Linked DNA regions of Adhaeribacter radiodurans. The protein of the gene in region 1 interacts with the protein of each later gene in a pairwise test. Links are inferred from orthologs where the notes say so. Each region holds a gene or a part of one and is shown on either strand. Other genes may lie near its edges.

What was found. Proteins that work in one complex are often made in the same cells at the same time.
Region 2: the proteins of uvrA (region 1) and uvrB interact in binary tests that used the Escherichia coli proteins (3 or more experiments, as listed by UniProt). The link is inferred for Adhaeribacter radiodurans from one-to-one orthologs.

The regions. Positions count from the first base shown.
Region 1 is NZ_CP055153.1:4,941,903-4,950,899, reverse strand. Bases 2,221-5,694 are described here. They hold uvrA (excinuclease ABC subunit UvrA), read right to left. Parts: upstream 5,319-5,694; coding sequence 2,421-5,318; downstream 2,221-2,420. Also shown: HUW48_RS19650 (enoyl-CoA hydratase-related protein), read left to right, coding at 53-832; HUW48_RS19645 (DUF4142 domain-containing protein), read left to right, coding at 907-1,527; HUW48_RS19640 (hypothetical protein), read right to left, coding at 1,710-2,006; HUW48_RS19630 (lytic transglycosylase domain-containing protein), read right to left, coding at 5,784-6,701; HUW48_RS19625 (hypothetical protein), read right to left, coding at 6,789-7,430; HUW48_RS19620 (LOG family protein), read right to left, coding at 7,624-8,487; HUW48_RS19615 (ABC transporter permease), read right to left, coding at 8,895-8,997. UniProt on the Escherichia coli protein: The UvrABC repair system catalyzes the recognition and processing of DNA lesions. UvrA is an ATPase and a DNA-binding protein. A damage recognition complex composed of 2 UvrA and 2 UvrB subunits scans DNA for abnormalities.
Region 2 is NZ_CP055153.1:6,699,062-6,703,545, reverse strand. What follows is about bases 1-2,911. They hold uvrB (excinuclease ABC subunit UvrB), read right to left. Parts: upstream 2,513-2,911; coding sequence 488-2,512; downstream 1-487. Other genes in these bases: HUW48_RS26345 (SH3 domain-containing protein), read left to right, coding at 2,862-2,911; HUW48_RS26355 (GNAT family N-acetyltransferase), read right to left, coding at 1-227. Outside these bases: more of HUW48_RS26345, read left to right, coding at 2,912-3,245; HUW48_RS26340 (hypothetical protein), read left to right, coding at 3,538-3,786; HUW48_RS27420 (hypothetical protein), read left to right, coding at 3,791-3,919; HUW48_RS26335 (hypothetical protein), read right to left, coding at 4,146-4,454. UniProt on the Escherichia coli protein: The UvrABC repair system catalyzes the recognition and processing of DNA lesions. A damage recognition complex composed of 2 UvrA and 2 UvrB subunits scans DNA for abnormalities.

The DNA of each region.
Region 1 (8,997 bases):
CTGAAATAAGTAGATTTAAATCCTTGCACTGATAACTTTCCTGGAATTTCTTATGTACGAAACACTGCTGCTTCAACTAGTCAATGGTATTGCCACTATTACTTTAAACCGGCCTGAGGTTTATAATGCCGTTAATGAAAAGCTTACTTATGAGTTACAAGATGCTTTAAAACAGATTACCCGAAGCCCCGAAATCCGGGTGCTGGTTTTTACAGGTTATGGTAAAGCTTTTTGCTCGGGCCAGGACTTAAAAGAAGCTTCCCAATTGGAGAACCAGTCTTTAGCAGATTCTTTGCATAAACGGTATAATCCTGTAATTAGGGCTATGCGGGAATTACCAAAACCAATTATTGGCAAATTAAATGGAGTAGCGGCCGGGGCTGGTTGTTCCTTGATTTTAGCCTGCGATATGATAATTGCTTCTGAAGCGGCAAGTTTAAGTCAGTTATTTATAAATATTGGATTAGTGCCCGATTCAGGTTCTTCGTTTTTTCTGCCGCGTTTAGTAGGAAGCTTAAAGGCTTTTGAATTATGTACCCTTGGTACCAAAATTACGGCGCACGATGCTTTAGAATTAGGCTTGGTCAACCAGGTAGTAACCGCCGAAGCGCTGGATAAAACTGTTCAACAATTAGCCGAACGGTATGCCGCTGCTCCTACTAAAGCCATTGGTTTAATTAAAAAAATGATACAAAAGTCGGGTAGCGCAACGCTAAACGAAATGCTCGATTACGAAGCGCATTGCCAGGAAATTGCCGGACAATCTGCTGATTTCCGGGAAGGTGTAACTGCCTTCCTGGAAAAAAGAACAGCTAACTTTACGGGGAGTTAGTTATTGTAAAGCTCCTAAAACGTAATAAAAATTGCTGCGTATAGAGTTAAAAAATTGTATAACCGAATAAAACTATGAGAAAATTAACTATTGGCAGCCTGCTTGCCTTTGCTTTAATAACAGGCTTTGGCTGTAACTCCAACAAAAGCAACTCCGAAAACGCAACTGATGCAACCTCAACAGATGCTTCTTCCAGTGCTGATTCCGGTAGCATGACTTCTTCGGATACTACGGCCAGCTCTAATATGAATGCTACGCCAACCAACCAGTCAGCTAATGATTTTATGCTGAAAGCGGCTAGCGGTGGTATGATGGAAGTAACGTTAGGTAAACTGGCCCAGGAAAAAGCCAGTAACGCCGATGTAAAAGCATTCGGTCAGAAAATGGTAGAAGACCATAGTAAAGCAAATGCAGAACTAAAAACGCTGGCGGCTTCTAAAAATGTAACTCTGCCTGTAGAATTGATTGCGGAACACCAAAAGCATGTGGATGCCATGTCGAAAATGTCGGGAGCGGATTTTGATAAGCATTACATGACCATGATGGTTGAAGATCATCAGAAAGATATTTCTGAATTTGAGGAAGCTTCGAAAAACGAAGATGCCGATGTTAAAGGATTTGCTTCTAAAACGCTTCCTGTTTTAAAAATGCACTTAGAAATGGCGCAAAAAGCAAACGCTAAAGTGTCTAAGTAAACGAAGTAAACGTGAATTAGTAAATAAAAAGGCCGAAGCTTGAAAGTAGCTTCGGCCTTTTTATTTACTAAATTTAGAGTAACTACTTAGAAGAAACATTGGTAACTTCTTAAAAAAATAGAACTCCTTTACCTAATCTAGAAGCTTACCAAGGTTTAATTAATAGTACGTTTATGGCTCTTTTAGTAAAATAGTACGTTATGATTACCGTTATCCAGGTAAGGCGTCACCTCTTCTTCCGGAATAAGTTTATAAGTGGTGTTTAAAGTATCTTCGTCGCTATTATATTTTGTAATTTCCAGTAAATACTCGTTTTCCATTACGGTTCTATAAACCGAGTAAGTAGTAGGTATAAAAGCCGGATTGGAAGTAGCATCATCGTTGGCTAAAATACCTAATGCTACCTGATCCAAATGATCAACCACATAAAGCTCTCCGCTATCTGTGGTGATTAAATTTAACTGGGTCGTGTCCTTCATCTCAGCGTTTCTCCTCAACAATATAGTCTGACGGAAGTGTAATTATTTTTACTTGAAAGTTATACTGCAAAGTAAATTCTTAACTGTTACGGAGAAAACTTTTTTTGGATTTAATTTTTATTTTTTATCCTGCAATAACCAGAATAGGTATCACATTTTACTTATTCAGTATAAGATAGTGAATAAGTTATTGATTTACAATAAAATATAATAGGAGTTTTAGCCCGGAAAAATCTGTTTTAATTGCGGGAAATTTAAAGTAATAAGACAAAATTAATAATAGTGTTTACAATGAGGAACTTAAGCGCCATAAAAAAATCCTTCCCGGTTGGGGGAAGGATTTGAAAGATTGACTTACGGTGATATGAAAAGGTACTGTATTCCCATGCCTTTATAGGACTTAACTCCGTCATATTAAATGTATTGGCTGGTGCGCAGTTCCTCACGCAGAAAACGCGCAGTATAGCCCTTATCGCTGGCTGCTACTTCTTCGGGTGTGCCTTGTGCTACAATAGTACCGCCCCGTTCTCCGCCTTCCGGGCCAATGTCAATAATGTAATCGGCCACTTTAATCATATCTAAATTGTGCTCAATGAGCAATACAGTATTGCCTTTGTCTACGAGCCGGTGGATTACATCCGATAAATGCTTAATATCTTCGAAATGCAATCCGGTGGTGGGTTCATCCAGAATGTAAAATGTTTTACCGGTGTCTTTTTTAGCTAATTCAGTTGCTAGTTTTACCCGTTGCGCTTCGCCGCCCGATAGGGTAGTGGCTTGCTGACCTAAAGTAATATAGCCCAATCCTACTTCATGTAATATTTTAATCTTCCGCAAAATGCGGGGTTGGTTATCAAAATACTCCACTGCTTTTTCTACCGTCATGTCCAATACATCGGTAATCGATTTTCCTTTAAAGCGTACTTCTAACGTTTCGCGGTTGTAACGCTTGCCTTTGCAGGTTTCGCAGGGTACATACACATCTGGTAAAAAATTCATTTCGATGGTGCGCATACCGGCTCCTTCGCAAGTTTCGCAGCGACCGCCTTTTACATTAAATGAAAAACGACCCGCCGAATAGCCCCGGATTTTGGCTTCGGGTAATTGGGCAAATAAAGCCCGGATATCCGTAAAAATTCCGGTGTAAGTAGCTGGGTTGGAACGTGGGGTACGACCAATGGGCGACTGATCTACTTCAATTACTTTATCAATGTGCTCTAATCCTTCTATGGCCTTGTAAGGCAAGGGGTCGCGTTTCGCGTTAAAAAAGTACTTGTTCAGAATAGGGTATAAAGTATCGTGGATAAGCGTAGATTTACCGCTACCCGAAACACCCGTAACTGCAATTAATTTACCCAACGGAAATTTTACCGAGAGATTTTTCAGGTTGTGCCCGGTCGATCCTTTCAATTCTAAAAATTTACCGTTGCCGGGCCGTTTTTCAGTGTGTACCTCAATGTGTTTCTGGCCGCTTAAATACTGCGAAGTCAGGCTGCCGGAATTAAATATTTCAGTAGGTGATCCTTCGGCTACAATATGGCCCCCGTGAATTCCCGCACCCGGACCAATATCTAAAACGTGATCAGCGTGCAGAATCATGTCTTTATCGTGTTCTACTACAATTACCGAGTTACCAATATCGCGGAGGTTTTTGAGGGCATTAATCAGTTTTTCGTTATCGCGCTGATGTAAGCCAATGCTGGGTTCATCCATAATGTACAACACCCCCACTAACTGCGTTCCAATTTGAGTGGCCAGCCGGATGCGCTGCGACTCGCCGCCCGATAAAGTACGAACTGAGCGGTGTAAGTTCAAATATTCCAAACCTACATCGAGTAAAAACTTAATGCGTTTCCGGATTTCTTTGAGTAATTCGCGGGCAATTAAATTTTGACGGTCGCTTAAACGGTCTTCCAGGTTTTGAAACCAATCAGCTAATTTACCAATATTGAACTGCGCCAATTCGCCAATATGCAGACCATCAATTTTAAAATGTAAAGATTCTTTTTTGAGTCGGTAGCCTTGGCATTCAGGGCACACGCTGGTTTGGGTATATTCATTAATCCAGGTACGAATAGCATCTGAATCAGAATCCATTTGCTTGCGCAGAAAATTAATAATACCCTCGAACTGCGTGATAAAGTTCTGACCTTTGGCTTTTACGATTATATCTTCATCAATACCATGGAGTAATTGGTTCAATACCGAAGCTGGGATGTCCTGAATGGGCGTGGAAATACTCAGCTTGTTTTGCTTCAGGATGGTTTGAATTTGGTTAAATACCCAGATATCACGGAATTCGCCGAGGGGAGCTATCCCACCGCGACTAATACTTAACCCTTTATCCGGAATAATGGATTCTTCGGTAATTTCCTGAATTTCGCCTAAACCATTACAGGTGGGGCAGGCACCGTAAGGGGAGTTAAACGAAAAGGTATTGGGGGCCGGATCGTCGTAGGCAATGCCGGTAGCCGGGTCCATTAAATGCCGCGAAAAGAAGTATGTTTGGTTGGTATCCGGCTCCAGAATTGTTACGGTGCCTTTGCCATGCGTTAAGGCGTTTTGTACCGAACTGGAAATCCGGTAACGGTCCTCGGTATTTACAATTATTTTATCAATAACAATTTCAATATCGTGAATTTTGTAACGGTCTACCTGCATTTTGGGCACCAACTCCATTAAGTCGCCGTCTACGCGTACGCGCACAAAACCCATTTTTCGAATTTGCTCAAACAATTCCCGGTAATGACCTTTACGGCCTTTTACTACCGGAGCCAGAATAATCAATTTCTTTTTATCAAAGTTGTCGAGAATGTGATTCACAATCTGGTCATCCGACTGCCGGATCATGCGCTCGCCGGTTACGTAGCTAAAAGCTTCGGCGGTGCGGGCATAGAGCAGACGCAGAAAATCGTAAATTTCGGTAATGGTGCCAACTGTAGAGCGTGGGTTGCGGCTGGTTGTTTTTTGCTCAATGGAAATAACCGGGCTCAAACCCTCAATTTTATCTACGTTGGGCCGTTCCAGGCCACCCAAAAAAGAGCGGGCATAAGCCGAGAAGGTTTCCATGTAGCGGCGTTGTCCTTCGGCGTAAATAGTATCAAAGGCCAACGACGATTTGCCGCTGCCGCTAATGCCGGTAAACACCACCAGCTTATTGCGCGGAATCTGCAGGCTTATATTTTTTAAATTATGCTCCCGAGCACCATAAACTTCAATTAAAGGTGCTTCGGTAGTAGTGGTAGTTTCGGTAGTTTCCGCCGTAGCGGTACCATTATCTATAAGGGAATTTGCTTCTTTTTTTGAGGCCATTGCAGGGCTTAATTAATCCGCAAAGATACGCAAAAACAAGCGTATTAGCAGGTTAAGGTTAATCTTATCTTAACTAATTTTCAGCCCTTTTAGTTTAATTTAAATGCGTTGTTCTGTAGGCGTAAAGTAGAGGCGGCTATCCTCATTTTCTTAAATTTTTATTTTTTAATGTTGGAAATTAGCCGGGATTGAGGCTTGTTTATGTGCGGCAGGAACTAGCTGACTAGCATGGCGAAAACCTGCTAAAAGCCGTTTGTGAAGACACAAACTGCGGCATCAGAATTACAGCTTTAGAATAGAATAAGACTTTCACTAAAGTGGACAATGTTGTCGCTGCCCATGAACAGAACCACTGATTTTCCCGCCTAGTGGCATTCAGCGCCATGGTTTGTGTCTTCGCAAACAGCAATATCTGCTTATCAAATAAACTTAAAATTTAAAAATGCTGGCTTCCAAGTAGCTATCTTAATCACGCGCGGAGTTTACCGGGGCCTGCGGAAGTTGCAGAGAGTAAATGGCTGTAGTATCGGCTACCGTTAATTTGTACCCTTTCAACCACGGATTATGTAATCGTAAGGTTTTATAATTAATACCTTGTTCCAAGGCAAACTGTGGTAAATCTTCTATGGTAGAGTTTATGGTTATAGAACGAATAGGTACCGGAGGATAAGCATCTGCTTGCATCAGGTCAAAACCATAGCGCTTAGGGTTTTCCATTATTTCTTTTAAGGCTAAAATCCGGAATACATACCGCGAGGTTTCTTCGTTCAGGTACAAATCGTAGTAAGAAGTAACTTTTTGAGTTTTAAGAGCCGCTTGTAAACCTCCCATTCCCCGGTTATACGAGGCGGCAGCGTTAGTCCAGGAACCGAAGCGTTGCTTTGCTTTTTTAAAGTAACTACTGGCCGCAATGGTCGATTTCTCGAAATGATACCGCTCATCTACTTCGTTGTTAATGGTTAGCTTTAATTCCCGGGCCGTAGGCGGCATAAACTGCCAGACCCCTACAGCGCCTTTCGGTGAAATAACATTACCGAGTAAACTTTCGGCCAGAGCTACGTACTTAAAATCGGCGGGTAAGCCGTTTGCTTCCAGCAATCGTTCCATTTCGGGTAAGGAGCGCTGCATGCGTTTTAAAGCGAGTAAAACATTTGAATGGAAGTACGCATTTGATTGTAGTTCCCGGTCCAAACGTTCGGCTACGTCGGGTATTTCTAAGGGTACGGGTTCGCCGGCAAACGTTAAGCTTTTAGGTAATGGAAAAGGCCGATGCCCCAAATTAGCTAGCTGATTGGGGTTTACCTGCTGGCTGCATAAATTTACTACGCCTAACAAACAAGCCAGAAAAAATAAGTATTTGAAGTAAGGAGTGAGGTATGCCATGCGTAATATCTTTACTAGTTCGGAGTTTTAACAACCCGGTTCTTCAGAGGTTGGTTCTGATTATTAAAGGTTTTTACTTAATTGTAATTAGCGTGTCGGTGGTGTTTTAGGATGAGTTTTTAAATTTTCTAAATATTTATAAAGTTTTAGGTACTCTTTGTTGTCAAGAAATTTGGGAGAAATAACAATTCTATAACTGCTTCCTCTGTCGTTCAAATCAAAATTAACAATAGCTACATTGCCGTCTACTGGTGGTGAAGATGGTGTTTTATCCGGAGAAATATTAGGTTTATCATCTAGTCGAAAGAGGTTTTTTGTTAATCCAAAAATAATATCTTGCTGAGCCGGTGTAAGCTTAATTTTCTTAGTATCTACAATTTCCTTAACAATATTTATAGAGTCAGGTAAGTTGGTATCAGTTAAATGCACGTATTGAATAACATAAAGATGATTTTTTTCAAAATCAATCTGCTTATCTGCCGCTTCATCATAATAACGCCCTTCATTTTGAATAACATAAAGCCATCCACTATCCTGTCCTAATTTGTTTTTATCAACTTTGGCAAGATCTTCTTTTTTAATAAATGGAAAAGGATAATGTTGAAGTTCTAAACTAATGTTGAAATCATAGAATTTGTACTGGGTATTAGTTTTATCTTGTCCTAAAACTGAAGAAGATTCTTGAATAAAAAATATAATTATAAGCAAGTAAAAGTTTGATAGCTTCATTTATATTTTAAATTCTGAGAACTATAAGCTTATTAGCTATTTATTTATATAGCTTGATTTATCTTAAGTAACTGGACAAAACTAGTTTAATATACTGGATGTCGAGATCAACAAAATATTGCATTTATATACTGTTACTTATACCCACAAAAGTCTAATATCTAATATCTTGATACTTTTGTCTCTTTACTTATTAGAAGTTCGGTGATAGTAAATACTTACCGTAGAAGTCGTCGATTACTTTAACCGCATCGGTGGCATTATCAACCAGGTGCACCAAATTTAAATCTTCCGGGCTGATGTTATTTTCACTGTGCAGCATTACGTCTTCAATCCAGTCGAATAAGCCCTGCCAGTATTTTTTGCCTACCAGAATAATCGGGAATTTGCCAATTTTTTTGGTCTGAATCAAAGTAATCGCTTCGAATAGTTCGTCGAGGGTACCAAAGCCGCCGGGCATTACCACAAAACCTTGGGCATACTTTACGAACATAACTTTCCGCACAAAGAAATAATCAAAATCAAGAATTTTGTCGTGGTCAATGTAAATGTTGTGCGATTGTTCAAAAGGTAATTCAATGTTTAAGCCCACCGATTTGCCACCTTCAGAATGAGCGCCTTTGTTGCCGGCCTCCATAATGCCGGGCCCTCCGCCCGTAATTACGCCGTAACCGTGGCGCACGAGCTTGGCGGCAATTTCTTCGGCTATTTTGTAATACGGATTTTCGGGCTTCGTACGCGCCGAACCAAAAATAGACACGCAGGGCCCAATGCGGGAAAGTTTCTCAAAGCCTTCTACAAATTCGGCCATTACTTTAAAAATCTGCCACGAATCGGCAATCCGGATTTCGTTCCAATCTTTATCTACGAAGGCACGCCGGATTTTACTATCGTCGTCGGAAATGGTGCGATTGTCTTTTAAAGCCTGTTGTTTTGCTTCTTTAACCGACTTAGCTTTATTATCGTTAATCTCCGGTTGAATAATGGTTTGGCCGCTACCTTCGTTAACGGTTTCTTCGTGGAGTTTGGTTTTACTGGTTTTACGAAGTTTAGTCATAGGTGAATAAAAATCTTACAGGAACAAATATTCCTGCTAACATAGTTAAATAAATATATTTGGTTTTAGAAAATAATAGCTGATTTAAATACTTGTTTAAATAGCCAGTTATTTGCTTTTAATAGGCTTAGGTTAGGTTAAGCTAATGTATTAAAACTAGAATGGCGAGGAAATGTTGCAGGGAAGAGTATTAATAGATAGTTAAATAAAACTTTAGTAAAAGTTTTACGGTTTCAGTTTTATTTTCAGGACTCAGCTATTTATTAACTAATTTATAAGAAGGCAGCTTGCTCTTTATTTATCTTCTGGTATTAAAAAAGGTTAACTAATAGGGCAGGAGCAGATTAAGTGAAGGGAAGTATGTTCGATTCGATAAAAGAATAGTAAAATTGTTCAATATTCTCCTTTTACTTCGAACGAATCGCAATTACCGGATCGAGGTTGGAGGCTAGTACCGCTGGTATAATACCTGATAGTACGCCAATTACCACCGATACGCCTAAGCCTAAA
Region 2 (4,484 bases), 1.8 Mb from region 1 along the record:
GATAAATAGGTAACAAAAGCAAAATCGGAGAGTGCCCGCGAAATTCCTACCAACTGCACTCCAGCCCAAGCTGTAATTACTAAATTAGCGTGTTGCAGCATAGCCTGCATTCGGGCCCGATCGTGAATGGGACGGCGTTCGCCCAAGGTAGAGGCTTCGTACAAAGCCAGCATTTCATTTAAATCTATTTCATTTCCAGTGCGGTAAGTAATAAGTGGACTTGGCATTTTGCAAGATAATTTATAAGAAGAATCCGGTTTCTGTATTCAAATAAAGGATATTTTAGATAAACTTACTCACCTTCTGTAAAGGAAATAAAGTAAAGTTAGGATTAAGCGATTTCAATTACATTAAAGATTGATTATGGAAATAGTAAATAGTAGTCACTTATTATTCTCAGATTAAATTTTATTTCTAATCGTACTTCAGATTTACTAATTAAACCGCATAAAAAAGCCTTCTGTTCTTTGCAGAAGGCTTTTTGAATTTAATCACGTTTATTTTTCAACAACTTGCGTAATTCAGCGAGCTCATCGCGGTACTTGGCAGCTTGCAGGAAGTCTAGCTCTTTGGCAGCGCCTTCCATTTGCTTTTCCGTTTTCTTAATGAGCTTTTCGAGCTCTTCGCGCTTCATGTACTGTATTACTGGTTCCGCAGCAATAGATACTTCGGCAGGTCCGGCGTATACTTTCGGAGTTGGTCGGGCATCTGCCACCGCCGTTTGCTCAAATATTTCTTCTTTCGATTTACGTACCGTGGTTGGTGTAATACCATTTGCTTCGTTGTAAGCCATTTGCACTGCCCGTCTACGGTTAGTCTCATCAATGGTACGTTGCATAGAACCTGTCATGCGATCGGCGTACATAATTACTTTACCCTGGCTATTCCGGGCAGCCCGACCAGTAGTTTGAATCAACGAGCGCTGATCGCGGAGGAAGCCTTCTTTATCAGCATCCAGCACGGCCACCAACGATACTTCCGGTAAATCCAAGCCTTCGCGCAGTAAGTTTACCCCGATTAACACATCAATATGCCCCAAACGCAGTTCCCGTAATATCTCTACCCTATCTAAAGACTTAATTTCGGAATGGATGTATTTTACTTTAATGTTCAATTTCTCCATGTACTTGGAAAGCTCTTCGGCCATACGTTTAGTGAGGGTAGTAACCAATATGCGATCGCCCATTTTAATGCGTTCGTCAATTTCATCGAGTAAATCATCTACCTGATTTACGCTAGGTCTTACCTCAATTATGGGATCCAGCAGACCGGTTGGCCGGATAATTTGCTCAACTATTACCCCTCCGGATTTCTGAAGTTCATAATCGCCGGGTGTGGCGCTCACAAATAAGGTCTGCTTCATCATCGACTCGAACTCGTTGAAAGTAAGCGGACGATTATCCATCGCCGACGGCAACCGGAATCCCCACTCTACCAACGCAGTTTTGCGGGAGCGGTCGCCACCCCACATGGCCCGCACCTGGGGTGTAGTAACGTGGCTTTCGTCGATTACCATCAGGTAATCGTTCGGGAAATAATCTAACAAACAGAAAGGCCGCGCTCCCGGGCTACGCCGGTCAAAATACCGCGAATAGTTTTCGATACCCGAACAATAACCCAATTCCCGGATCATTTCCAGGTCAAATTCGGTCCTTTCTTTAATTCTTTTGGCTTCTTCGTCGCGGCTTTCTTTTGAGAAATACTCATGCTGCGCCATTAAATCGAACTGAATTTCGCGGATTGCCTGTTGCATAACGTCTTGCCCGGTTACGAATAAGTTAGCCGGATACAACGCAATCTGCTCTTCTTCGGCGATCATTTTACCTGAAGCCGGATCAATGCGCCGGATAGACTCAATCTCGTCGCCAAAAAAGTAAATTCGGTAAGCATAATCCGCGTATGCCGGGAAAATATCAACGGTATCACCTTTCACCCGGAAATTTCCACGGGAAAATTCGGCCTCGGTGCGGCTATACAAAATCTGGACAAACTGATATAGTAATTGATTGCGGCTTACGCGCCGACCGGGCTGTAAATAAATAACATTCTTTCCAAATTCTTCGGGGTTACCAATACCGTAAATACACGATACCGATGCCACCACAATAATATCGCGCCGCCCCGACAGTAACGATGAAGTACAGTGCAGCCGCAGTTTCTCAATTTCTTCGTTAATGGCTAAGTCTTTCTCAATAAAAGTATTAGAAGAAGCTATGTAAGCCTCGGGTTGGTAGTAATCGTAATACGAAATAAAATACTCCACGGCATTATTCGGGAAGAACTGTTTAAACTCGCCATAAAGCTGAGCGGCCAATGTTTTGTTGTGGCACAATACCAGGGTAGGTTTTTGCACCTGCTGAATAACGTTAGCTACCGTAAAGGTTTTTCCGGTTCCCGTGGCGCCTAATAATACTTGCGCCGGTTCGCCGTTTTGCACGCCTTCCACTAATTGCGCAATAGCTTTAGGTTGGTCGCCGGTGGGTTTATATTCAGAAGTTAAATTAAAATCCATGCAGATTTTTTAAAGATTTGTGAACATATTATAACAATTTACAACCTCTTAGAGTTGCTTGTCTTCTTAATTAAATCCTGATCTACTGCTCAATTAGTAAATTTTTTATAATTGTTTTAAGATAACTAATTTATTTACGCTAAACAGATTTTCTTTTCTCTATTGCGTGGTGCTGTTAATTAGCTTATATTGAAACAGCTACCATACTAATATTATAAAAACAAGGAAAAATATTTGAATAAACTACAAGTATATTACCGGTTACAGTCTGACTTTAAAGTAATTTTTAAAGCCTTCTTCTTTATCATGCCCCTAAATACAATACTCCGAACCAAATCAATCCAACTAAATGAAAACAAATTTACTTTATCTACTAAGCTTTTATTTTATCTCGGGCTGCGCGCCTACTCTCTCCCCTTCCTCCTACGAAGGAAGCAGCAATTATAAGCCAATTAATGAAACTTACACCGCCGGAAGAAGCGGCGTATCCCTGAGAAGAATCCCAAAGATTTTTGCTCCCGTATCTAAAAATATTCAGGTAGGCGATACGGTTTATGTATATGGCCGATTAAACCACGATTGGTACGTTGTGCGCCGAAACGGAAGAAAGTATTTTGCTCCTTTTAGAAATATTTATCAGTTCCGGACAACGGTAACCACCGCTAAAACTTACCAACCCATTCCTGATTCCTCTACCCTGCATCTTATTCATATTCCACTATTGGCTGAATAGGTTAACTTTATCTATACATCGTATTTCAAAACGCACCCGGTATAAGGCTACTTTTGCCATTGCTAAAGCCTGCCCATTTAGCTTGCAATTAGTAATGATAAAAGTAGTGCAATTTGACTCCACATCTATTTTGTGGCACAATATTTACTTATACTAATAAGTAAATATTAATCAATCGCTTATGCTTCTTCAATTACTCATTCTAAGACTAATATGTATAGTAACTTCCCAAAAGAAGACTGATTCTCAGGATCTTTTTATTTGAAGCTAATCGTATTAGAACTACTTTAAGATGAATCATCCCTATTTTTCCTGTATTAGCCGTGAGCAAAAGGCAGCTTTAGTACGAGTAAAAGGTAATTTCCTGGCCGATCGCCTCAACGGCGAACACCTGGTCTATCTTTTCAGTTTAGATACATTCTTTGTCGAAATCTGGTACCGCCGGGACAACTTCGAGATTGATTTGGTATTGAGTTTTAAAAGTGCCACTCTTTTAGAACCTTATCTGGAAAAAGTAAATTTTGATCAATTAATTGGTTAATACCATGAAAGAGTGGCAGTGGACCGTAGCCTTAATTGGGTTAAGTTGGGTAGTTGGGTTAGGCATTCAATGGTTAAGGGAGTACCGGCCATTAAAGCCGAATAAACGGCGTAAATACAAAAACTTATCATAAGTAAAGAAACGCTAGTATCAAGATAGCAGACGCCAGACTTTTCGCGGCTTAATATTTAATTATCAAAATACCGCGCAATAATCTCGCCCTGCAGGATAGTAAATTAATTTTGTACAATTACTTATTACGAAAAAGAAGTCATAAAAAAACCCATGCCAAAAGGATGGGCTTAGTATAATTGTAGTATAGTGTAAGATATTTTTATAATCTACCCGCAAGCGGTTGATTAATACTTGATTTCAATTTCGCGAACTATGCGCGGGTACGACGACTGGCAACTAAACTCCACATCCTGAAAGCTTTTAAACGAAATACTTTTATTTTCTTGCCGGTCGGCAGTTTTCAGGTTATTAACAATCAACACATTACTAAATTGGCCTCGATTTACGCCGCTACTATCAAATACCGGTTGCGATTTACCAATTACATGGTTACTGGTAATTTCTACATAATACGCTTGTATACCACATCCGCCCCGGCAAATAACACGGCCACTAATTAACTCAACTGTTTCGTCTGGAGTGCAGGCAAACAAAAGGCAAGTACATCCAATTAAAAATATTAC